3 regions of the Aromatoleum evansii genome follow, and region 1 is predicted to be linked to each of the others. Evidence: predicted binding sites of a transcription regulator. Region 1 holds the regulator's gene; each other region holds the start of a gene.
The links. Region 1 encodes sigma-54, which starts transcription at its own class of promoters, with help from an activator protein. Its sites were predicted from a motif close to TGGCACGCTTNCTGCTNA; they were not measured.

Region 1 (7,603 bases):
CATGCCCGGGCTTCATCATCCGCGCGCCCTGCCTCGCAGTCGAAGGCCAAATGCTGGAAGGCGGCGTAATCGAGCCCGCGGAAACAGACGCCGCGGATGAATGTCTGATCGACCCACGCGCGGAACTCGGCGGATCCTCCCAGGCGCGACAGCTCAACCCACAGCCCGCCCTCGTCGCGGACGATGAAATCCGGCAGGGGATCGTCCCCATCGCTCAGAGCATCGGCCACCATGGCAACCATTCCGTCCCCTTGCCCGCAACATTTGTTTTCATCTTACCCGTCCGCGCCCCGCATGGGCGCTCCGCGTGCGGGCACCGTTGGGCGCAGCCGCCACGACTGCGGTAAGCTTGCGCGCGACCAACCGCGCCCGCCCCCCATGCCCTCCGAGTTCGACCTCATCCGCCGCCACTTCACCCGCCCCGCACGGCACACAACCCTGTCGGTCGGCGACGACGCGGCATTGCTCACGCCACGCGCGGGCATGCAACTGGCCGTATCGACCGACATGCTGGTCGCCGGCACGCATTTCTTCGCCGACGCCGAGCCCGAGGCGCTGGGCTGGAAGACGCTCGCGGTCAATGTTTCCGACCTCGCCGCGATGGGCGCCGAACCGCGCTGGGCCGTGCTGGCCTTGTCGCTGCCGGCGGCAGACGAAGCGTGGATCGCGGCCTTCGCGCGCGGCTTCTTCGCCTGCGCCGACGTATTCGGCGTCGATCTCGCAGGCGGCGACACCACACGCGGCCCGCTGAACCTGTGCGTGACCATCTTCGGCGAAGTGCCGGCGGGCGCCGCGATCACGCGCGGCGACGCGCGAGCCGGCGACGACCTGTGGATCACCGGGAAACCGGGCCACGCCGCACTCGGCCTCGCGCACCTGCGCGGCGAAGCGGCGCTCGCGCCCGCAGCGGCACATGCCTGTCTCGCTGCCCTGCACCGCCCGCAACCGCGCGTCGCCTTCGGGCAGGCGCTGCGCGGCGTCGCCAGCGCGATGCTCGACGTCTCCGACGGCCTGCTCGGCGATCTCGGCCACATCCTTGAATGTTCCGGCTGCGGCGCGCGCATCGAGGTCGAAGCGCTGCCGCTGGCCGCCCTGCGTGCCTGCGGGGCCGACGAAGTCCTCGCGCGGCGCTGCCTGCTGTCCGGCGGCGACGACTATGAGCTCCTCTTCACCGCGGCGCCGACACGACGCGAGCACCTCGCCGCCCTCGCCGGCAAGCACGGACTGCCGTTGTCGCGCATCGGCACGATCACCGCGAACGCCGATGAACTCGTACTTCGCGAAGCCGACGGGCGCGAGCACACCACGACCCACGCCGGCTACGACCATTTCGCCTGAATCCTCCCGCCCAAGCCGTCCATGCGTCCCACCGTCCGCCTGCTCCTGAGCCACCCCGCCCACTTCATCTCGCTCGGCTTCGGCTCGGGCCTCTCGCCGCGCGCCCCCGGCACCGCCGGCACCCTCGCCGCCTGGCTGCTCTACCCACTGCTGCGCGCGCCGATCTCGGATTTCGTCTTCCTCGCGCTGCTCGCGAGCTTCTTCGTCGCCGGCATCATCGCCGCCGACCGCACCGGCCGCGCCCTGGGCGCATCGGACCACGGCGCGATCGTGTGGGACGAGATCGTCGCGTTCTGGCTGGTGCTGTTCTTCGCCCCGCCCGGCCTCGCGTGGCAGGCGGCGGCCTTCGTGCTGTTCCGCTTCTTCGACATCGTCAAGCCGCAACCCATCCGCTGGGCCGACAGCCGCATCGGCGGCGGCTTCGGCGTGATGCTCGACGACCTGATCGCCGCCGGCTATGCGATTCTCGCGCTTGCGGTGCTGAAGCATTTGCTGGGGTGATCCGATGAACGACGACGAACTGCACGCCCTGTCGCGCCGCGTCGGCGACTGGCTCGCCGCGCGCGGTGCCACGCTCGCCTGCGCCGAATCCTGCACCGGCGGCTGGGTCGCCGAGACCGTCACCGCCACCGCCGGCAGCTCCGGCTGGTTCGACCGCGGCTTCGTGACCTATTCCAACGAGGCCAAGCAGGAGCTCCTCGGCGTCGCTGCGGCGACGCTCGCCGGCAGCGGCGCGGTCAGCGAGGAGACGGTGTGCGAAATGGTCGCCGGCACCCTCGCGCACAGCCGCGCACGCTTTGCCCTCGCGGTTTCCGGCGTCGCCGGCCCCGGCGGCGGCACCGCCGCCAAGCCGGTCGGCATGGTGTGCTTCGCGTGGGGCGAACGTGACGGCGAACTGCGCAGCGAAACCGTTCACTTCACCGGTGACCGCACCCGGATCCGGCGCCAGGCGGTCATCCACGCACTCGCCGGCTTGATGACATAATCATTTTCAGGGCACCGTAATAGTGACCTGCAGCGCACCAGCAATCTCTGTGCCATAATTCCCCAACGTTTTGAAAGGACAGGACATGGACGACAACAAGGCCAAGGCCCTCGCCGCCGCGCTCTCGCAGATCGAGAAGCAGTTCGGCAAGGGTTCGATCATGCGGATGGGCGACGGCAACGTCGAGAAGGACATCCAGACCGTCTCGACCGGCTCGCTCGGACTCGACATCGCGCTCGGCCTCGGCGGACTGCCGCGCGGCCGCGTCGTCGAGATCTACGGCCCGGAATCGTCCGGCAAGACCACGCTGACGCTGCAGGTCATTGCCGAGATGCAGAAGCTCGGCGGCACCGCCGCCTTCATCGACGCCGAGCACGCGCTCGACGTCGGCTACGCCGAAAAGCTCGGCGTGAACATCACCGATCTGCTGATCTCGCAGCCCGACACCGGCGAGCAGGCGCTCGAGATCGCCGACATGCTGGTGCGCTCGGGCGGCGTCGACATCGTCGTCATCGACTCGGTCGCGGCACTCACCCCCAAGGCCGAAATCGAGGGCGAGATGGGCGACCAGCTCCCCGGCCTGCAGGCCCGCCTGATGAGCCAGGCGCTGCGCAAGCTCACCGCCAACATCAAGCGCACCAACACGCTGGTGATCTTCATCAACCAGATCCGCATGAAGATCGGCGTGATGTTCGGCAACCCGGAGACCACCACGGGCGGCAATGCGCTCAAGTTCTACGCCTCCGTGCGCCTCGACATCCGCCGTACCGGCGCGATCAAGAAGGGCGACGAGGTCGTCGGCTCGGAGACGCGCTGCAAGGTCGTCAAGAACAAGGTCTCGCCCCCGTTCAAGGAAGCGCACTTCGACATTCTCTACGGAGAGGGCATCTCGCGCGAAGGCGAGATCATCGACCTCGGCGTCGAGAAGAAGATCGTCGACAAGGCGGGCGCCTGGTACTCCTACCAGGGCGACAAGATCGGCCAGGGCAAGGACAACACGCGCGAGTTCCTGCGCGGCAATCCGGCGCTCGCGCGCGAGATCGAGAACAAGGTGCGCGTCGCGGTCGGCCTCAAGGAACTGCCGGCCGAGCCCGCGCAACCGGCTGCCGAGGCGGCCTGACGCCCCTTCACGGGATCATGCCGGAGACGAGCCTGCGGGAACGCGCGTTGCGGCACCTCGCGCGCCGCGAGCACTCGCGCGCCGAGCTCGCCCGCAAGCTCGCCCCGCACGGCTCCGCCGACGAGATCGAAGACGTGCTCGACCGCATCACCGAACTGGGCCTGCTCAGCGACCACCGCTTCGCCGAAGCCTGGGTGCGCAGCAAGGCCGCCCGCTTCGGCACCGCGCGGCTGCGCCGTGAGCTCGCCCAGCGCGGCGTCGGACGCGACACGATAGACGCCGCACTCGATGTCGAGGCGGTCGAGGATGACGTCGAACGCGCCCGCACCGTGTGGCGCGGCAAGTTCGGCGCCACGCCGGCCGACGCGCGCGAGTGGGCCAGGCAGGCGAGATTCCTGCAGGGGCGCGGCTTCGGCACCGACGTGATACGCAAGATATTGAAAGAGAACCCCGATGAGTCTGCTTAAGGTCGCCGGACTGCAGAAGCGCTACAAGGCGCGCACCGTCGTCCACGATGTCGGCTTCGAGGTCGGCAGCGGCGAAGTGGTCGGCCTGCTCGGCCCCAACGGCGCCGGCAAGACCACCTGCTTCTACATGATCGTGGGCCTCGTGCGTGCCGACGGCGGCGACATCCGCCTCGACGACGCCGAGCTCACGCACCTGCCCGTGCATGCGCGCGCGCGCCTCGGCCTGTCCTACCTGCCACAGGAAATGAGCGTATTCCGCAAGCTCACCGTCGCCGAGAACATCCGCGCCGTGCTGGAGCTGCGGGGCCTCGGCAGCGCACGCGTCGACGAGCTTCTCGAGGAACTCCTCGAGGAACTGGGCATCGCGCACCTGCGCGACAACACCTCGGTCTCGCTGTCCGGCGGCGAACGGCGCCGCTGCGAGATTGCCCGCGCGCTCGCGACCGACCCGCGCCTGATCCTGCTCGACGAGCCCTTTGCCGGCGTCGACCCGATCGCCGTGCTCGATATCCAGAAGATCATCCGCTTCCTGCGCGACCGCGGCATCGGCGTGCTGATCACCGACCACAACGTGCGCGAGACGCTCGGCATCTGCAACCGTGCCTACATCATCAGCGAAGGCCGCGTGCTCGCCAGCGGACGCCCCGACGAGATCGTCGCCAACGAACAGGTTCGCCGCGTCTATCTCGGCGAGCATTTCCGCCTCTGAGCCCACTATCGGCGAAGCGCCATGAAACCGTCCCTCCAGCTCAAGATCTCCCAGCACCTCACGCTGACGCCGCAGCTGCAGCAATCGATCAAGCTGCTGCAGCTGTCCACGCTGGAGCTGAACCAGGAGCTGGAACGCTTCCTCCTCGAGAATCCCATGCTCGAGCGCGAGGACGGCGACGGCAGCGATTTTTCGCCGGGCGCGGCCCAGGGCTCGAGCGAGCCGAGCGAAGCCGCCGGCAACCAGGCCGAAACACCTGCCTCCCCCGAGGAGGCGCATGGCGAGAGCGAGCCGGCAAGCTTCGACGAAGCCGGCGAATGGTCGAGCGCGAGCAGCGGCTCCTCGAACCGCGACGATGACGACGACACCGATTTCCAGGAACTGCAGGCCGCCGGCACCAGCCTGCGCGACCACCTCGACCAGCAGGTGAGCCTGTCGCCGCTGTCCGACCGCGACCGCGCGCTGGTGCGCTTCATCATCGAGGCGCTGGACGAGGACGGCTACCTCAACCAGTCGCTCGAAGAACTGCTGCCGCTGCTGCCGCCCGAGCTCGAATACGACCTCGACGACCTCTCGATCGCGCTGCACCACGTACAGAACCTCGACCCGGCCGGCATCGGCGCGCGCAACCCGCAGGAATGCCTGAGCCTGCAGCTCAGGGCGATGCCCTCCTGCCCGACGCGCGACCTCGCGCTGAAGATCGTCGACGAGCACCTCGACCTGCTCGCCGAGCGCAACTTCCTGCGCATCAAGCGCGCCACCGGCTGCGACGACGACGCGCTGCGCGCCGCGCACGCGCTGATCTGCCGTCTCGACCCGCATCCGGGCTCCCAGCACTCGGTGCAGGAGACGCGCTACATCCTGCCGGACGTCGTCGTGCGCAAGGTGCGCAACCGCTGGACGGTCACGCTCAACCCCGAGGCGATGCCCAAGCTGCGCATCAATTCGCTGTACGCCAGCATCCTGCAGCAGAACCGCGGATCGGGCGGCGCACTCACCAGCCAGCTGCAGGAAGCACGCTGGCTGATCAAGAACGTGCAACAGCGTTTCGACACCATCCTGCGGGTTTCGCAGGCGATCGTTGACCAGCAGCGGCAGTTCTTCGATTATGGAGATGTGGCGATGCGACCCCTGACGTTGAGGGAGATCGCGGACCAGCTCGAGCTGCACGAGTCGACGGTCTCGCGGGTCACGACGCAGAAGTTCATGGCCACACCGCGCGGCGTGTTTGAACTGAAGTATTTTTTCGGCAGCCACGTTGCCACCGACACCGGTGGGGCGGCATCTTCCACGGCGATTCGAGCGCTGATTCGCCAGCTGGTGGAGGCCGAAGACAGGAAAAAGCCCCTGTCCGACGCGAAAATTGCCGAGTTGTTGGGCCAGCAGGGTATCGTGGTGGCACGCAGGACGATCGCGAAGTACCGCGAGTCACTCAATATCCCGCCGGTCAGCCTGCGCAAAGCGATCTGAAAGACGATCTGACAATACGAGGAAACATCATGAATCTCACCATCACCGGACATCACGTCGAAGTCACCCCCGCGATCCGCGAGTACGTCAACACCAAGCTGGATCGCGTCATCCGCCACTTCGACAACGTGACCAGCGTCAACGTGATCCTGTCGGTGGAGAAGCTGCGCCAGAAGGCGGAAGTCACGCTGCACGTGCGCGGCAAGGACATCTACGTCGAGAGCGAGGACGGTGACATGTACGCGGCGATCGACAGCATGGCCGACAAGCTCGACCGCCAGGTGCTCAAATACAAGGGCAAGAACCACGACCATGGCCACGACACGCTGAAGCACCAGCAACCGACCGAGCTGTGATCCTTTAGTTCACGCCGGGGGTCCGGGGTGTGTTTATAATTCGCGCGTTTTCAACCCGCGCCTGCCGCACACCCCGAGCCTCCTCCCGCCCCCGATCGGCAGCGGCACGGCCCGTGTCGTGCAGGTGGTGATCCGCATGAGCCTCATCGCCGAACTCCTGCCTCCTTCGAACGTCGTCATCGATCTGGACGCGAGCAGCAAGAAGCGCGTCTTCGAACAAGCCGGCCTCCTGTTCGAGAACAATCAGGGCATCGCCCGCAGCGTCGTCTTCGACAGCCTGTTTTCACGTGAACGCCTCGGCTCGACCGGCCTGGGCCAGGGCATCGCCATTCCCCACGGCCGCATCAAGGGCCTGAAGGACGCCGCCGGCGCCTTCCTGCGCCTTTCGGTCCCGGTGCAGTTCGACGCCCCCGACGGCCGCCCGGTCACGATGCTGTTCGTGCTGCTGGTGCCCGAGCAGGCCAACGAGACCCACCTGCAACTGCTCTCCGAGCTCGCACAGATGTTCAGCGACCGCGATTTCCGCGAGCAACTGCAGAACGCACCCGACGTCGCAACGATCCATTCGCTGTTCGCCTCCTGGGGCCCGCATGCGGCAGACCAGCGTCGCGCGGCTGTATGACCTGCACCGCGAACAGCTGGAGCTGACGCACGTCAGCGGCCGGCTGGACCGGGTCATCTCGGTCAACGAAGAGCGCATCTGGCCAGCCGACCTCGTCGGCCACCTCAACCTGATCCACCCGACGCGCATCCAGATCCTGGGCGCGGCCGAACTCGCGTGGGCGCAGCGCCATGCGCGCGACAAGGTCGCCCACCACCTCACCGAGATCATCGGTGCGCGCCCGCCGGCGATCATCGTCGCCGACGGCTGCGCGATCCCCGACATCCTGCGCGGCATCTGCGAATACGCCGACGTCGCGCTGATCACGACGCCGCAGCCCTCCGCGAGCGTGATCGACCAGTTGCGCCTGTACATGTCGCGCGAGCTCGCCGAGAAGATCTCCCTGCACGGCGTGTTCATGGACGTGCTCGGCATCGGCGTGTTCATCACCGGCAGCTCGGGCGCCGGCAAGTCCGAGCTCGCGCTCGAGCTGATCTCGCGCGGTCACGGGCTGGTCGCCGACGACATCGTCGAGTTCTCGCGCATCGCGCCGACCG
Region 2 (7,603 bases), 1.2 Mb from region 1:
GAAGAAGGACGCCGCTTTCGACCGCATGGTCGCCGAACGCTTCGGCGCAATACACGCGCAGGCTGCGCGCTGCGAGTTGTACGCGTGGCGTGCGACGCCCACCGGGAGGCTGGCGGAGGTGATCGTGCTGGATCAGTTTTCGCGCAACATGTTTCGCGATTCGCCCGCGGCCTTCGTGTGCGACGCCCTGGCCCTGGCGCTGGCGCAGGAGGCGATTGCGGCGGGGGCGGAGCAGGCGCTGCGGCCGGTGGAGCGCAGCTTCCTGTACATGCCCTTCATGCACAGCGAGTCGCCGAGGATCCAGGAGATTGCGGTGCAGCTCTTCGAGCGCAACGGCATCGCGGACAGCCTCGACTCCGCGCTGCGGCACAAGGCGATCATCGAGCGCTTCGGGCGCTATCCGCATCGCAATGCGATTCTGGGAAGGGAATCGACGCCGGAGGAGGTCGAATTCCTGAAGCGGCCGGGTTCGCGCTTCTGAACCCGGCCGCTTCGGCCCGCCGCGGAGGACGGACCGTTCGGTCAGTGCAGATCGCTCAGAGGATGATGCGGCCGACGTACCACGCGCCGGCTGCGATCAGCGCGCTGCAGGGGATGGTGAGGATCCACGCCCAGACGATGCTGCCCGCCACGCCCCAGCGCACCGCCGAGACCTTGCGCGAGGAGCCGACGCCGACGATCGCGCCGGTGATGGTGTGGGTGGTCGATACCGGGATGCCCAGCGCGGTGGCGAGGAACAGCGTCATCGCGCCGCCGGTTTCGGCGCAGAAACCGCCGACCGGCTTGAGCTTGGTGATGCGCTGGCCCATGGTCTTGACGATGCGCCAGCCGCCGAACATCGTGCCGAGGCCGATGGCGAGGTAGCAGGTGACGACGACCCACATCGGCACCGGGTCCGAGCCCTGGCTGATGCCGGCGGCGATCAGCAGCATCCAGATGATGCCGATGGTCTTCTGCGCGTCGTTGCCGCCGTGGCCGAGGCTGTAGAGCGAGGCCGACACGAGCTGCAGGCGGCGGAACCACTTGTCGACCTTGCGCTGTGACGTTCGGAAGCACACCCAGGACACTATCACCATCAGTATCGACCCGAGCAGGAAGCCCAGCATCGGCGACACGAGGATGAAGGCGACGGTCTTGATGAGGCCGGCGGCGAGCAGGGAGCCGAAGCCGCCCTTGGCGACCGCGGCACCGACCAGGCCGCCGATCAGCGCGTGCGAGGAGCTGGACGGGATGCCGTAGTACCAGGTGATGACGTTCCACGCGATCGCGCCGACCAGTGCGCCGAACACGACGACGTGGTCGACCACCGCGGGATCGATGGTGCCCTTGCCGATCGTGGTCGCGACCTTCAGCTGGAAGATGAAGATGGCGACGACGTTGAAGAAGGCCGCGAAGGCGACCGCATGCTGCGGCTTGAGCACGCCGGTCGAGACGACCGTCGCGATCGAGTTCGCCGCATCGTGGAAGCCGTTCATGAAGTCGAACAGCAGGGCCAGCACCACGAGGAACATCACCGTGGCCAGCCCGATCTCCATAGTTGCCATGTCGTTTTCCTGGAGATCGCGGATCAGGAGTTTTCGAGCACTACGGCCTCGAGGATCTTGGCGACGTCCTTGCAGCGATCGGTGACCGATTCGAGCAGCTCGTACACACCCTTCATCTTCAGGACCACGCGAACGTCCGGTTCGTCGCGGAAGAGGCCCGACAGCGCCTTGCGCAGGACGCGGTCGGCGTCGGATTCGAAGCCGTCGATCTCGTGGCAGATGCGCAGGATCTCGCGGCCGTTGTCCATGTTGGACAGCAGCACGACTGCCGCACGCACGCTCTCGGCGCAGGACAGCGACAGCTCGGCGATGCGCAGGGCCTCCTCCGTCGACTCGCCGATGTCGTACAGCGAGACGGTTTCGGCGACGTCCTGGATGGTATCGAGCACGTCGTCCATGCGCGAGATGAGCTGGTGGATCTCGTCGCGGTCGAGCGGCGTGATGAACGTGGAATGCATCAGCGCCATCACGTCATGATTCACCTTGTCCGCACGGGTCTCGATCTCGTCGATGTCGGCGGTGGCCTTGGCCGCTGCCGATGCGTCCTTTCCGACGGCCTGCATCAGCGCGACCAGGGCCTTGGCACCGGTCACGATCTCATCTGCATGGGAGTTGAAAAGCGTGAAGAACTGACCCTCACGGGGCATGAAGCGCGAGAACATGATGTTGTTTTGCCGGACGGCCGTATGGAGTTAGGCCGCGATTTTACCAGCGGAAACAATCCTGTAATGTTTCATCCGGAAATATTGCGCAGGAATATGCGCGCGCCGGGGCATATCCCCCAACGCGTCCGTATCCTGCGCGCGGCTGCGCCCGGGGAAACTTCATGCGCCGAGCGCCGCCCGGGCGCGCACCGCTTACATGCGCAGGCCGAAGGCCTTGCCGATGGCCTCGACGGTATCGGGGCTGTCCCACTCCTTGGCGCCGTAAACCTTGTGCAGGATCTTCCCGTCGGCATCGACCAGCACCGTGAGCGGGATGCGGTTGGCGCCGAGCATGTTCTCGAGCGCGAGTTTGCGGTCGATGAAGTGCGGGAAGCTGGTCTTCGCCTGCGCGAGGAAGGCCTGCGCGCGCTCGGGGTAGTCGTCGATGGAAATGCCGATCACGTTGAACTGCTTGCCGTAACGCTTCGACAGGCGCTCCAGCGAGCCCATCTCGGCCAGGCAGGGCGGGCAGTAGCTGGCCCAGACGTTGATGATCAGAGGCTTGCCGCGATAGTCGCCGAGCAGCTTCGAGCCGCCGGTAAGGCCCTGCATCGGCATCTGCTGCAAGGTGCCGCCTTCGGGCACTTCTCCGGGGGCAGCGACGGCCGGTCCGGACATTGCGGCGAGGCTCAGGGCGAGGGAAAGGAGGGCTTTCTTCATCTTGGCTACGGGTCGGAAGCGCGGCGCGGTACGCCGCGAAAGCCTGAGCATAGCAGGGCTGAGGAAGCTCCGACACGGCGGCGCCCGTGCTGTTCCGTCGGAGCGGCTTCAGCCGCGAATGGGCGGAGTCTCAAGGGCTGCGGCCGATTCGCGGCTGAAGCCGCTCCCACTGCGCCCCGTGTCGCCTCCCCGACAAATTGACTGTCGCGAGTTCGACAGCATTCGCGTAATGCCTGCAAGTCATTGATTTTACGTACCGCTGAGTCTGGCACCGATCGTGCATCGGTTTCCCCGTCCCCCGACCCCCGCGCCACGGGCGCATACAGGAAACCGACATGAGCGCACTCAAACAGAGAATCGACAGCCTGCTGATCGAGCCCGGCTGCGCGACGAACCAGGCGAAGAGCGACAAGGCACGCAAGGAAGGCTGCAAGAAGCCGCTGACGCCGGGTGCGGCGGCCGGCGGCTGTGCCTTCGATGGCGCGAAGATCGCGCTGCAGCCGGTGGTGGACGTCGCCCACCTCGTGCATGGGCCGATCGCGTGCGAAGGCAATTCGTGGGATTCGCGCCACGTGTATTCGTCCGGCCCGCAGACTTACCGCACGGGCTTCACCACCGACATGGCGGAGTTCGATGTGATCTACGGCGGCGAGAAGCGCCTGTACCGCGCGATCAAGGAGATCGTCGACAAGGTGAATCCGCCGGCGATCTTCGTGTACCAGACCTGCCTGCCGGCGATGATCGGCGACGACGTGGAAGGCGTGTGCAAGGCGGCCTCCGCGAAGTTCGGCACGCCGGTGATCCCGGTGAATGCCCCAGGTTTCGCGGGCAGCAAGAACCTCGGCAACAAGCTCGGCGGCGAGGCGCTGCTCGACCACGTCGTCGGCACGCTGGAGCCGGAATACACCACGGACTGCGACATCAACCTGATCGGCGAATACAACGTGGTCGGCGAGTTCTGGCAGGTGAAGCCGCTCTTCGACGAGCTGGGCATCCGCGTGCTGGCGACCTTCTGCGGCGACGCGCGCTACCGCGACATCGCGGGCTCGCATCGCGCAAAGGCGGCGATCATGCTGTGCTCGCAGGCGCTGATCAACATCGCGCGCAAGATGCAGGAGCGCTACGACATCCCGTTCTTCGAGGGCAGCTTCTACGGTATCGCGGACATGTCGGACTGCCTGCGCAGGATCTCGCGCCTGCTGGTCGAGCGCGGCGCCCCGGCAGACCTGCCGGCGCGCGCCGAGGCGCTGATCGCACGCGAGGAGGCGCGCGCGTGGGCGCGGCTGGAGAAGTACCGTGCGCGCCTCGCGGGCAGGCGCGTGCTGCTGTTCACCGGCGGGGTGAAGTCGTGGAGCGTGGTGTCGGCGCTGCAGGAGGTGGGCATGGAGATCGTCGGCACCTCGATGCGCAAATCGACGCAGGGCGACCGCGCGAAGGTCGTCGAGATCATGGGCACCGACGCGCACATGTTCGACGAGCTGCCGCCGCGCGAGATGTACCGGATGCTGAAGGAGTCGAAGGCCGACGTGATGCTGTCGGGCGGACGCTCGCAGTTCGTCGCGCTGAAGGCGAAGACGCCTTGGGTGGAGATCAACCAGGAGCGCCATCACGCGCTCGCGGGCTACGAGGGCGTGGTGAATCTGGTCGCGGAGATCGACAAGGCGCTGTACAACCCGATCTGGGCGCAGGTGCGACAGCCGGCGCCGTGGGAGCAGCCGGAGGGCTGGGGCGAGCGCGTGGCCACGGCGTGAGCGTCCGCGACAAGCCCGTGAGGACTACAGGACCGTTTCGGGAGCCGGCAGCGCCCGGGTCATCGCTTCGATCAGGTCGGCGAGCGCGCGCGCGGCACGGTCGCGGGCGTCGTCGATCTCCGCGGCGGGGGCGCCTTCATGGAGACAACGCTCGAGTCCGGCCGCGACCTCCTGCATCGGCGCGGCGCCGATCTGCCCCGCCAGTCCTTTCAGCGAGTGGGCGAGACGCTCGGCCGCGGCGAGGTCGCCGCCGGCGAGGGCCGCGTCCAGGCGCGCGGTGAAATCCCCATAGCCGCTGACGAACTTGCGCAGCAGGGAGAGGTAGAAGTCCTCCTTCCCCATCAGGCGGCGCACACCGAGGTCGGGATCGAGTCCCGGAATCAGCCTGAGCCTTGCCAGCACGACGCGCGGCGCGGCAGCGGCAGGCGCCGTCGCTGCCGGACTGTCCGCGGCCGTCGCGTCGCCGCGCGGCGCGATCCAGCGCAGCAGCGCCGCCCACAGGCGGTCGGGCTGGATGGGCTTGGCGACGTGATCGTTCATCCCCGCGTCGATGCATTGCTCGCGATCGCCTGCCATCGCATTGGCGGTCATCGCGACGATAGGCAGGCCGGCGCAGGCGGGCAGGCGGCGGATCGCACGCGTCGCGGTCACGCCATCCATCACCGGCATCTGCATGTCCATCAGCACTAGGTCGTAGGAGGCCTGCTGCACGCGCTGCACCGCCTCTTCACCATTGGCGGCGATATCGACACGGAAGCCGGCGGCGCCGAGCAGCTCGCTCGCGACCTCCTGATTGAGCTCGTTGTCCTCGACGAGCAGCAGCCGCGCACCGCGGATCGCAGCGAGGTCGGCCGGGGCGTCGCCGGTGGCGGCGTGCGCCCTGGCCGGACGCAGGGCGCCGTCGAGCAGCCGGATGGCCGTGTCGAACAAGGCGGAGGCGGTGACCGGCTTGAGCAGGATGTCGTCGACGCCGGAGCCCACGGCGGCGCGCGCAACGTCCTCACGCCCGTAGGCGGTGACGACGATGCGCACGGGCAGCCGCGGCAGCCCGAGCCGGCCCATCTCGCGCGCGGCGGCCACGCCGTCGAGCCCGGGCATCTGCCAGTCGATCAGGACGATGTCGTAGGGTTCGCCGGCGCCTGCGGCGCGCGCCACTTCGGCGACCGCCGCGTGCCCGCAGTCCACGGCATGCACCCGGAAGGTCATGCAGCGCATCATCTCGGCGAGCACCTCGCGCGAGCTGAGGTTGTCGTCGGCGACCAGGGCGCGCAGGCCGCGCAGGTCAGGCGCGGGCATGAGCAGGTGCCCCTCGGCGCGGCCGATGCCCAGGCGGCAGGTGAACCAGAAGGTCGAGCCGGCGCCCCGCTGGCTGTCGACGCCTACGCTGCCGCCCATCATGCCGGCGAGCCGCTTGCTGATTGCGAGTCCGAGCCCGGTGCCGCCGTACTTGCGCGTGGTGGAGGTGTCGGCCTGCTCGAAGCTGCGGAACAGGCGCTCGCGCTGCTCTTCGGCGATGCCGATGCCGGTGTCGCGCACTTCGAAGCGCAGCACCACGTCGCCATCCTCGAAGCGTTCGCGCCGGACGCGAATGACGATCTCGCCGTGGTCCGTGAACTTGACCGCGTTGTTGGCGTAGTTGAGCAGGATCTGAGTGATGCGCAGGGGGTCGCCAACGAGGCTGGACGGCACGTCCGAGGCGACGTCGATGACCAGTTCCAACCCCTTCGCGTTGGTCTTCTCGACGATCTGGGCGCCGACGTCGGCGACGGTCTTCTCGAGGTCGAAATCGATGCGCTCGATGACGAGCTTGCCGGCCTCGATCTTGGAGAAGTCGAGCACGTCGTTGATGATGCCGAGCAGGTGCTGGCTGGAGGCCTGGATCTTCTCGATGTAGTCGCGCTGGCGCGCGTCGAGCTGGGTGCGCAGGACGAGGTAGGTCATGCCGATGATGGCGTTCATCGGCGTACGGATCTCATGGCTCATGTTGGCGAGGAAATCCGACTTGATGCGCGCGGCGTCCTCGGCGAGCGCGCGGGCCTTCTGCATCCGCTCGACGGCTTCGATCTCGGCGGAGATGTCGTCGATGACCCACACGGAGCCCTTGCTGCGGTCGGTCGTATCCACCGCAGTGCCCGTCAGGCGCGCCCAGAACAGGGAGCCGTCGCGGCGCATGAGCTGCTGCTCCCGCCGGTGCGATTCGCCTCGCCAGATGGCTGCGTACACCGGTTCGCCGCCCGCGATGTGCGCTGCATCGTCGGGATACCACACCGCCGTGCGCTGCCCGACAAGCCCGCCCGGCGGCCAGCCGAACATTTCGTGCAGGCGCCGGTTGCAGCGGACCACCACGCGGTCCTTGATCAGCGCGATGCCCGAGGTCGCGGTATCGAGGATCGCCTGCTGCTCGGCATTGACCTCGCGCAGCGACGCACTGACCGCGGCCAGTTCGGCGGTGCGCTCGGCAACGAGCGCCGCGATCCGCTGGGAACGATCCACAGGCATCCGATAGTCGGGCATCGGTGTTCCTCGTGTCCTGAAATCGAAGTTCATTGACATGCTCGCCGATGGGCGGGGGTGGCCGGATGCCAGCGTACCCGCGGCTGCCCCCCGAATCGACGCGCCGGCTCCAGCCGGTCGTCATCATGATACCGCGCAAGGGCATGCTTGCCGCGCGGGATTGTCGCCCGGACCGACCCGGGCCCGCGTCACGGGGCGTGTGTGGCGCTTGCGACACGTCGGTGTCGGACATCCGCCAAAGCTGCACCGGAGCAGCCTGGCAACGAGGCCATGTCACTGATTTTTGGCGCTTATGCCTCGCTGGCACCGTTCCTGCTGTGTTGTACCCGTACCCTTCCGAGCACGCATCATGGCCACGATCATTCCCGGCAGGAAAGCCTGCACGACGAACCCGCTGAAGATGAGCGCACCGATCGGCGCCGCGCTGGCC
Region 3 (7,603 bases), 110 kb from region 1:
GGGCCGACCCAGCCGCAGGCCGGGGTGATCGCCACCAGGCCCGACACCGCGCCCGAGGCCGCACCCAGCAGCGAGGGCTTGCCCTTCATCAGCCATTCCGCAACCATCCAGGACATCGCCGCCATGCCGGTCGCGACCATCGTGTTGAGGAAGGCGAGCGCGGTGAGGCCGTTGGCTTCGAGGTTGGAGCCGGCGTTGAAGCCGAACCAGCCGATCCACAGCATCGACGCACCGACCATGGTCAGCGTCAGCGAGTGCGGGGCCATCGATTCGCGGCCGTAGCCGATGCGCTTGCCGATCATGAAGGCGCCAACGAGACCCGCGATCGCCGCGTTGATGTGCACCACGGTGCCGCCGGCGAAGTCGAGCGCGCCCTTCTGGAACAGGAAGCCTGCGGTCGCAGCGGCGGCTTCACCCGCGGCGGCATCCACGTAGGCATCCGGGCCCGCCCAGTACCACACCATGTGGGCCATCGGCAGGTAGGAGAAGGTGAACCACAGCACCATGAACAGCAGGACCGCGGAGAACTTCATGCGTTCGGCGAAGGCGCCGACGATCAGCGCCGGGGTGATCGCCGCGAAGGTCGCCTGGAAGATGATGTAGGCGAACTCGGGGATCGCGACGCCCTTGCTGAAGGTCGCGGCGACCGAATCGACCGTCACGCCGCTGAGGAAGGCCTTCGATAGCCCGCCGATGAAGGCGTTGCCCTCGGTGAAGGCGAGGCTGTAGCCGTATACGAACCACAGCACGATCATCAGCGAGAAGATCACGAAGACCTGCATCAGCACCGACAGCATGTTCTTCGAGCGCACCAGGCCGCCGTAGAACAGCGCGAGGCCCGGGATCACCATGAAGGCGACCAGCGCGGTGGAGGTCAGCATCCAGGCGGTGTCGCCCTTGTTGACCGTGGGGGCCGGCGCCGCGGCGGCTTCGGGCGCGGCTTCAGCGGCTGCGTCGGCGACCGCGGTGATGGCCTCGGCCGCAGCCGGGGCATCCTCGGCGCTGGCGAGCCCGGCGAAGCCGAGCGCCAGGACCGCAAGCAGGACAGCAAACAGTTTTTTCATGGTGTTCTCCCTTACAGCGCTTCGGCGCCCGTTTCGCCGGTGCGGATGCGGATGGCCTGCTCGAGGTCGAAGACGAAGATCTTGCCGTCGCCGATCTTGCCGGTGGCGGCGGACTTCTCGATCGCCTCGATCACCTGATCGAGCAGCTCGGTGCGCACGGCGGCCTCGATCTTCACCTTGGGCAGGAAGTCGACGACGTACTCGGCGCCGCGGTAGAGCTCGGTGTGACCCTTCTGCCGGCCGAAACCCTTGACCTCGGTGACGGTGATGCCCTGCACGCCGATCGCCGAGAGGGCCTCGCGCACTTCGTCGAGCTTGAAGGGCTTGATGATGGCGGTGACGAATTTCATGATGCTTTCCTTTCAGTGTTGCGGGGCCGGAGCCCCGCGGCGTTGCAGGCTCAGAAGGTCTTGCTGAGGCTTACGACGTAGCGGCCGTCGGCGTCGAAGTCGCTCTTGTCCTTCATGTTGGTATCCACGTAGTGCAGGCCGAGCGTGACGCCCGCGACGGCCTGGCTCACGCCGACCTTCCAGTCGGAGTAGGACTCGGCCGGGCCGGCGATCATCTGGTGGCCGACGTGGGCGTTGAGCGTCGTGCCCGGGATCACCTCGTAGGCGGCCGACAGGTCGAAGTACTGGCTGCCCTTGGAGTCCGGCGCGCCAAACAGGTTGGTGAAGGAGTTCGAGTACTTGAAGGACAGGAACTGCCACGACAGGCCGACGTAGCCTTCCAGCGTGTTCGGGTTCTTCAGGCCGATCGTGTTGCGCCAGCTCGAGTCGAATTCGCCCGGATAGACATACTGCAGCAGGCCGACGTCGTAGCCGATGTCGCCGATCGTGCCCTTGTAGCCGCCGTAGACGTCCAGCTCGAGGCTGTTGCCCGAGTTCTCGCCGGTGCCGCGCTCGAGGTCGCTCAGCCAGGACACGTTCGAGCCCCACACGCCGATGTAAAGGCCGCTCGAATGCGCATAATCGAAGCCGCCCTGCAGCGCCGGCTTCTCGTCGGTCTGGCTGATGCCGCGGTAGGCATAGTCGGAGACGAGGGCGACGTTCGCGGCGATCGGGCTGTCGCCGGCGGCGGCCGTGCCGGAGGCGATTAGCGGGAGGGCTGCTGCAACGGCCAGGGCGATGATGCGCTTGTGCATGGTGTTGCTCCTTGATGGTTGGTGTTTGATTGCTGGCGAGTCCTCCTTTGCATGCGGCGTGCCAAGTTGCGGAAACGGTAGCGCAAGATATTGTTTAGAAAAGAAAAAAGCTGTTTTGGAGCGGCGTTGCGCACGGAATTTTGTGCACTTGCAGCAGAGTGTCTGCGCACGAAATGCACCTCCATGGTGCGTTCTAGTCGATTTCGTGGTGCGTGACGTCCCAGGCAGCCGGGCCGCACACCGGAATGGGGCGCGGCGGGCGTCCGTCCGTACTCGCTCCCGCGCCCGTGCTAGACTTTTGCTCTTCGCTTACGCACCAGAGGTATCTACATGGCAGGCCCCCGCTTCCTCGACGAGATCGGTGCCAAGTTGTCCGAACTCGCCGCGAGCAATCCCGCGAAAGACTTCGAAAAGAACGCCAAGGCCCTGCTCGGCAGCGCCTTCGGCAAGCTCGATCTGGTCACGCGCGAAGAATTCGACGTGCAGCGCGAGGTGCTCGCGCACGCGCGCCAGAAGCTCGCCGAACTGGAAGACCGCGTCGCCACGCTGGAATCCGAACTCGCACGCGCTCGCGCCGACCGCGACGAGGAGTGAGAGCCTTCCCCATGGCTTGAGCATGCCTTGGCTTGCCCGGCGCTCAATCTCACGAGCAGCCGAACCGTGCTTTTCGTGGGAGCAACTGTGTGGGAGCGGCTTCAGCCGCGAAGCAGCGGTGTTGCGCAGTGATCCGCCGATTCGCGGCTGAAGCCGCTCCCACATCGGCCCACTGCGCCCGACAGACGTGTGCCGTGTTGCACGACTGGACGTGATGCCGCTGCCCTGCTTAGCTATTTGTCATCGCCTCCGGTAGACTGCGTGCAGTCCATTCCGGAGGTACCGATGTCGCTGGCTCTCGTACGCACCAGGGCGCTCGCGGGCATGGGCGCGCCCGAGGTGACGGTGGAAGTCCATCTCGCCAACGGCCTGCCCGCATTCAACCTGGTCGGCCTGCCCGACACCGAAGTCCGCGAGGCGCGCGAACGCGTGCGCGCCGCGATCGCGACTTCGCAGTTCGAATTCCCGCAACGCCGCATCACCGTCAATCTCGCACCCGCCGACCTGCCCAAGGAGGGCGGGCGCTTCGACCTGCCGATCGCGCTGGGCATTCTCGTTGCGTCGGGCCAGGTCGATGCGGCGGGGCTCGCGAAGCATGAGTTCGTCGGTGAGCTATCGCTCGACGGCAGCCTGCGCGCGGTGCGCGGCGGCCTCGCGATGGCGCTGGAGAGTGGCCGCAGCGGCCGCGCGCTGGTGCTGCCCGCCGCGAACGCAGACGAGGCGGCGCTCGCACGCGGCGCCAGCGTGCTGCCCGCGACGAGCCTGCTGGCGGTGTGCGCGCATCTCAACGGCCATACGCCGCTCGCGCGCCGGCTGCCGCCACCCCTCGCGGAAGGGCGCGAGGACGAACCCGATCTCGCCGAGGTGAAGGGGCAGCTGCAAGCCCGGCGCGCCCTCGAGGTTGCCGCGGCCGGGGCGCATTCGCTGTTGATGTTCGGCCCGCCCGGCACCGGCAAGTCCATGCTCGCGCGTCGCCTGCCGAGCCTGTTGCCGCCGCTCGACGAGGGGGAGGCGATCGAGAGTGCGTCGATCCAGTCGCTGGAAGGCGGTTTCGATGCCCGCCGCTGGGGCCGTCGGCCGTACCGCGCGCCGCACCACTCGGCGTCCGCGCCGGCGCTCGTGGGCGGCGGCGCGAACCCGAAGCCGGGCGAGATCAGCCTCGCCCACCATGGCGTGCTGTTCCTCGATGAACTTCCGGAATTCGACCGCCGCGTGCTCGAGGCGCTGCGCGAGCCGCTGGAGACCGGCACCGTGACGGTGTCGCGCGCACGGCAGCGGGCCGAGTTTCCCGCGCGCTTCCAACTCGTCGCGGCGATGAATCCCTGCCCCTGCGGCCACGCGGGGGACAAGGGCGGACGCTGCCGCTGCACGCCCGACCAGGTCGCGCGCTACCGCGGACGCCTGTCGGGGCCGCTGCTCGATCGCATGGACCTCGTCATCGAGGTGCCGCTGCTCGACCATGGGGAGATGACCGCGCAGCCGGCCGGCGAACCCAGCGCGACCGTGCGCGAGCGCGTCGTGCAGGCCCGGGCGGTGCAACGGGAACGGCAGGGCGGGGCAAATAGCCACCTCGCGCCGGGGCGCGTCGATGCGCTGTGTGCGCCCGACTCTCAGGGCAAGGCGCTGCTCGATCAGGCGATCCGGCGGCTGAACCTGTCCGCACGCGGGTATCATCGCATCCTGAAGGTCGCCCGCACGATCGCGGACCTGGCCGGCGCCGAGCGCGTCGGTCCGGCGCATCTGGCCGAGGCGATCCAGTACCGGCGCGGCCTCGATCCCCGCTGACGCGGCCCCGCGGGGGACGCAGACGCGGCAGGGGCGCACGGTAGCCAATAACAAGACGCCCCAGAGATTCCCCTGATGCCCGCCACTTCGCCCTGGCTAGCGTTTGTCCTCGCCGCGCTCGCCGCCATCGGGCCGTTTTCCATCGACACCTACCTGCCGGCCTTCGGCGCGATGGGCGCAGAGCTCGGCGCATCGCAGCTGCAGATCCAGCAGACGCTGACCGCCTACATGGCGACTTTTGCCTTCATGGTGCTGTGGCATGGTGCGCTCGCCGACCATTTCGGCCGCCGCCACGTGCTCATCGCCGGCAGCGTGCTGTTCGCGCTGGCCTCGCTGGTGTGTGCGCTGGCGCCGTCGATCGAATGGCTGTGGGTGGGCCGCGCGCTGCAGGGCATGGTCGGCGGCGCGGGCATGGTGGTCGGGCGGGCGGTGATCCGCGACCTGTTCGACGGGGCGCACGCGCAGCGGCTGATGTCGCGCGTGATGCTGATCTTCGGCGTCGCGCCGGCGATCGCGCCCATCATCGGCGGGCTGCTGCTGGCCGCGGCGGGCTGGCGGGCGATCTTCTTCTTCCTCGCCTTCTTCGGCGCGCTGCTGGCCTTCCTCACCTGGCGCTTCCTGCCCGAGACGTTGCTCGCCGAGCACCGCCATCCGCTGCATCCGGTGCTGCTCGCGCGCGCCTACCGGCGGGTGCTGGGCAGCGGTGCCTTCGTGCTGCTCAGCGCGGCGGCGGCGTTCAACTTCAACGGCTTCTTCCTCTACGTGTTGTCGGCGCCGGCCTTCCTGATGCAGCACCTGGGCCTCAGCGCCCAGCAGTTCGGCTGGCTGTTCATTCCATCGGTCATCGGCATGAGCGCCGGTTCCGCATTGTCGGAGCGGGTGGCCGGACGCTGGCATGTGCGCCGCACGGTGGTGGTCGGCATGGCCATCATGGCGACGGCGGCGCTCGCCAACCTGCTCGTCGCGACCTTGCTGCCGCCCGGCCTGCCGCAGTCGGTGCTGCCCATCATGCTGTACACCTTCGGCATGGCGCTGTCGATGCCGAGCATGACGCTGCTGGCGCTGGAGCTGTTTCCCTCGCATCGCGGCCTGGCGTCGAGCTGCCAGAGCTTCCTGCAGGTCGGGATCAATTCGAGCATCGCCGGCATCTTCGCGCCCATGCTGTGGCATTCGCCGCTGACGCTGGCTGCGGGCATGGCGGGCTTCCTGACGCTGGGCGGCGTCGGCTTCGTCGCATGGTGCCGGCGCGCAGGCGGCTGCATGCGCTGAGGCGTCGTGTGCTGCGCGGCAGCACGCCGGGCCGGCTGCAGGTACATAACCATAATGACGAGATGGAATTGCAGAAAATCATGATCTCCGCTTCATGATCCTGCCGTGTCGCGCCGGGGCGCACGTGTCGATGATGTCGACATGTTCGCAGGCGTGGCCCGGAGGGGAATGGAATGGATTTCGTGATGCCGCAGCTGGCCGTGGGAAGCCGCGCCGATGCCGCCGACGGCGCCGCGCTGCGGACGGCAGGCATCGACACGCTGCTGTCGCTGGCGCCGCTGGCGCGCCCGGCGGAGGTGGCGCTGCAGCTGGGGCTGGCAGTGGCCGACCGCGTCGCGCTGCCCGCCGCGACGATCCGCGAGGCCGCGGCCTTCCTCGCTGGCCGTATCGCCGCAGGGCACCGGGTGCTGATGCACTGCGAGCAGGGTATCTCGCGCTCGCCGGCGCTGGCCGCCTGTTTCCTGCACGAATACCTCGGCCTGCCGCTCGACGAGTCCTTCGCGAGGGTGCGCGCAGCGCGGCCACAGGCCGAACCCCATCCTGCGCTGGTCGCGTCGATCCGTGCGCATTACGCCGGCGCGGACCTGCCGGGCGTGGATCTCTCCGGCAACGAGAATCCTGTCGGACCCTCGCCCGCGGCGCGCACCGCGATCCTCCGTGCGAGCGCGGGCCTGCATCGCTATCCGGCGGCCGACAGCGGCGTATTGCGCGACGCGCTGGCCCGCCGGCTGGGACTTTCGGCCGCGCAGATCGTCATCGGCAACGGCGCGTGCGACCTGATCGACCTCGCGCTGCGCGCCTTCGCCGGTGCCGGCGGCGAGGTGCTGATCCCCGATCCGGCCTTTCCCGCCTACCGCTCGGCCGCCGCTCGCGCCCGTGCGCGTGTCGTCACGGTCCCGCTCGCGGGAAGCTGCTACGCGGTCGCGGAATACCTCGCGCGCCTGACGCCCGCGACCCGCCTCGTGATCGTCGCATCGCCGCACAACCCGACTGGAACGCTGATGGCGCCCGCCGACTGGGCGCGCCTGCGTGATGCCTTGCCCGACGGGGCCGTGCTGCTGCTCGACGAGGCCTACCGTGACTACGCCGAGGGGCATGATCTGATCGATGCGGCGGCGGACGTGCGGCGCGGCGCACCGGTGCTGGCGCTGCGCTCGTTGTCAAAGGTCGAGGGGCTCGCGGGCCTGCGCGTCGGCTACGGCTTCGCGCCCGAGGCGCTGGTGCGGCGGCTGGCCGCACTGTGTCCGCAGTACCACGTCGGGTCGCTGGCGCAGGCCGCGGCGCTCGCGGCGCTGGCGGACGACGCGCACCGCCGTGCCAGCGTCGCCGCCAATGCGCGCGGGCGGGCGGTGCTGATGGCGGGGCTCAGGCGCCTGGGTGTCGAGTTCGTGCCTTCGGCGGCGAACTTCGTATTGCTGCGCGCGCCGCGCGAGGCGCTCGCCCGCCTGGCGCAACGCGGCGTCGCGGTGAAGTGCATGGCCCGCTACGGCCTGCCGGACCACATCCGCGTGAGCGTCGGCCTGCCTTCCGAGAACGCGCGCTTCCTCGCCGCGCTGGGCGAGCTGCTGCGCGAAGACCATGAATGCCGGGCAGCGATCCCGGCCTGAAGGAGACGTGAAGATGGTGATGATGATGGCCCCCGGCGGCACGCTGGAGATGGCGAAGACGGTGCTCGACGAGGGCGCGGACGCGGTGTACGTCGGCGTGGTCGGCTGGAGCCGGCGCGGTGCGCAGGACGAGCTCAACG

Region 2: a site for sigma-54 is predicted at 3,175-3,192, ahead of nifE (nitrogenase iron-molybdenum cofactor biosynthesis protein NifE). Genes of this name have one in related genera too.
Region 3: a site for sigma-54 is predicted at 2,255-2,272, ahead of U5817_RS24055 (TorF family putative porin). Genes of this name have one in related genera too.

The regions. Positions count from the first base shown of each region.
Region 1 is NZ_CP141259.1:5,026,547-5,034,149, forward strand. It holds gene U5817_RS23530 (flagellar assembly protein A) at 1-233, opposite strand, end outside; gene thiL (thiamine-phosphate kinase) at 379-1,338, shown strand; gene U5817_RS23540 (phosphatidylglycerophosphatase A) at 1,360-1,839, shown strand; gene U5817_RS23545 (nicotinamide-nucleotide amidohydrolase family protein) at 1,844-2,323, shown strand; gene recA (recombinase RecA) at 2,409-3,443, shown strand; gene recX (recombination regulator RecX) at 3,461-3,910, shown strand; gene lptB (LPS export ABC transporter ATP-binding protein) at 3,897-4,619, shown strand; gene U5817_RS23565 (RNA polymerase factor sigma-54) at 4,641-6,089, shown strand; gene hpf (ribosome hibernation-promoting factor, HPF/YfiA family) at 6,119-6,445, shown strand; gene ptsN (PTS IIA-like nitrogen regulatory protein PtsN) at 6,582-7,067, shown strand; gene hprK (HPr(Ser) kinase/phosphatase) at 7,036-7,603, shown strand, end outside.
Region 2 is NZ_CP141259.1:836,370-843,972, reverse strand. It holds gene U5817_RS03805 (DUF924 family protein) at 1-481, shown strand, start outside; gene U5817_RS03800 (inorganic phosphate transporter) at 537-1,544, opposite strand; gene U5817_RS03795 (DUF47 domain-containing protein) at 1,568-2,206, opposite strand; gene U5817_RS03790 (TlpA family protein disulfide reductase) at 2,402-2,908, opposite strand; gene nifE (nitrogenase iron-molybdenum cofactor biosynthesis protein NifE) at 3,244-4,659, shown strand; gene U5817_RS03780 (response regulator) at 4,684-7,173, opposite strand; gene nifN (nitrogenase iron-molybdenum cofactor biosynthesis protein NifN) at 7,523-7,603, shown strand, end outside.
Region 3 is NZ_CP141259.1:5,131,707-5,139,309, reverse strand. It holds gene U5817_RS24065 (ammonium transporter) at 1-1,064, opposite strand, end outside; gene glnK (P-II family nitrogen regulator) at 1,076-1,414, opposite strand; gene U5817_RS24055 (TorF family putative porin) at 1,465-2,208, opposite strand; gene U5817_RS24050 (accessory factor UbiK family protein) at 2,539-2,802, shown strand; gene U5817_RS24045 (YifB family Mg chelatase-like AAA ATPase) at 3,088-4,587, shown strand; gene U5817_RS24040 (multidrug effflux MFS transporter) at 4,663-5,856, shown strand; gene U5817_RS24035 (aminotransferase class I/II-fold pyridoxal phosphate-dependent enzyme) at 6,030-7,463, shown strand; gene U5817_RS24030 (peptidase U32 family protein) at 7,477-7,603, shown strand, end outside.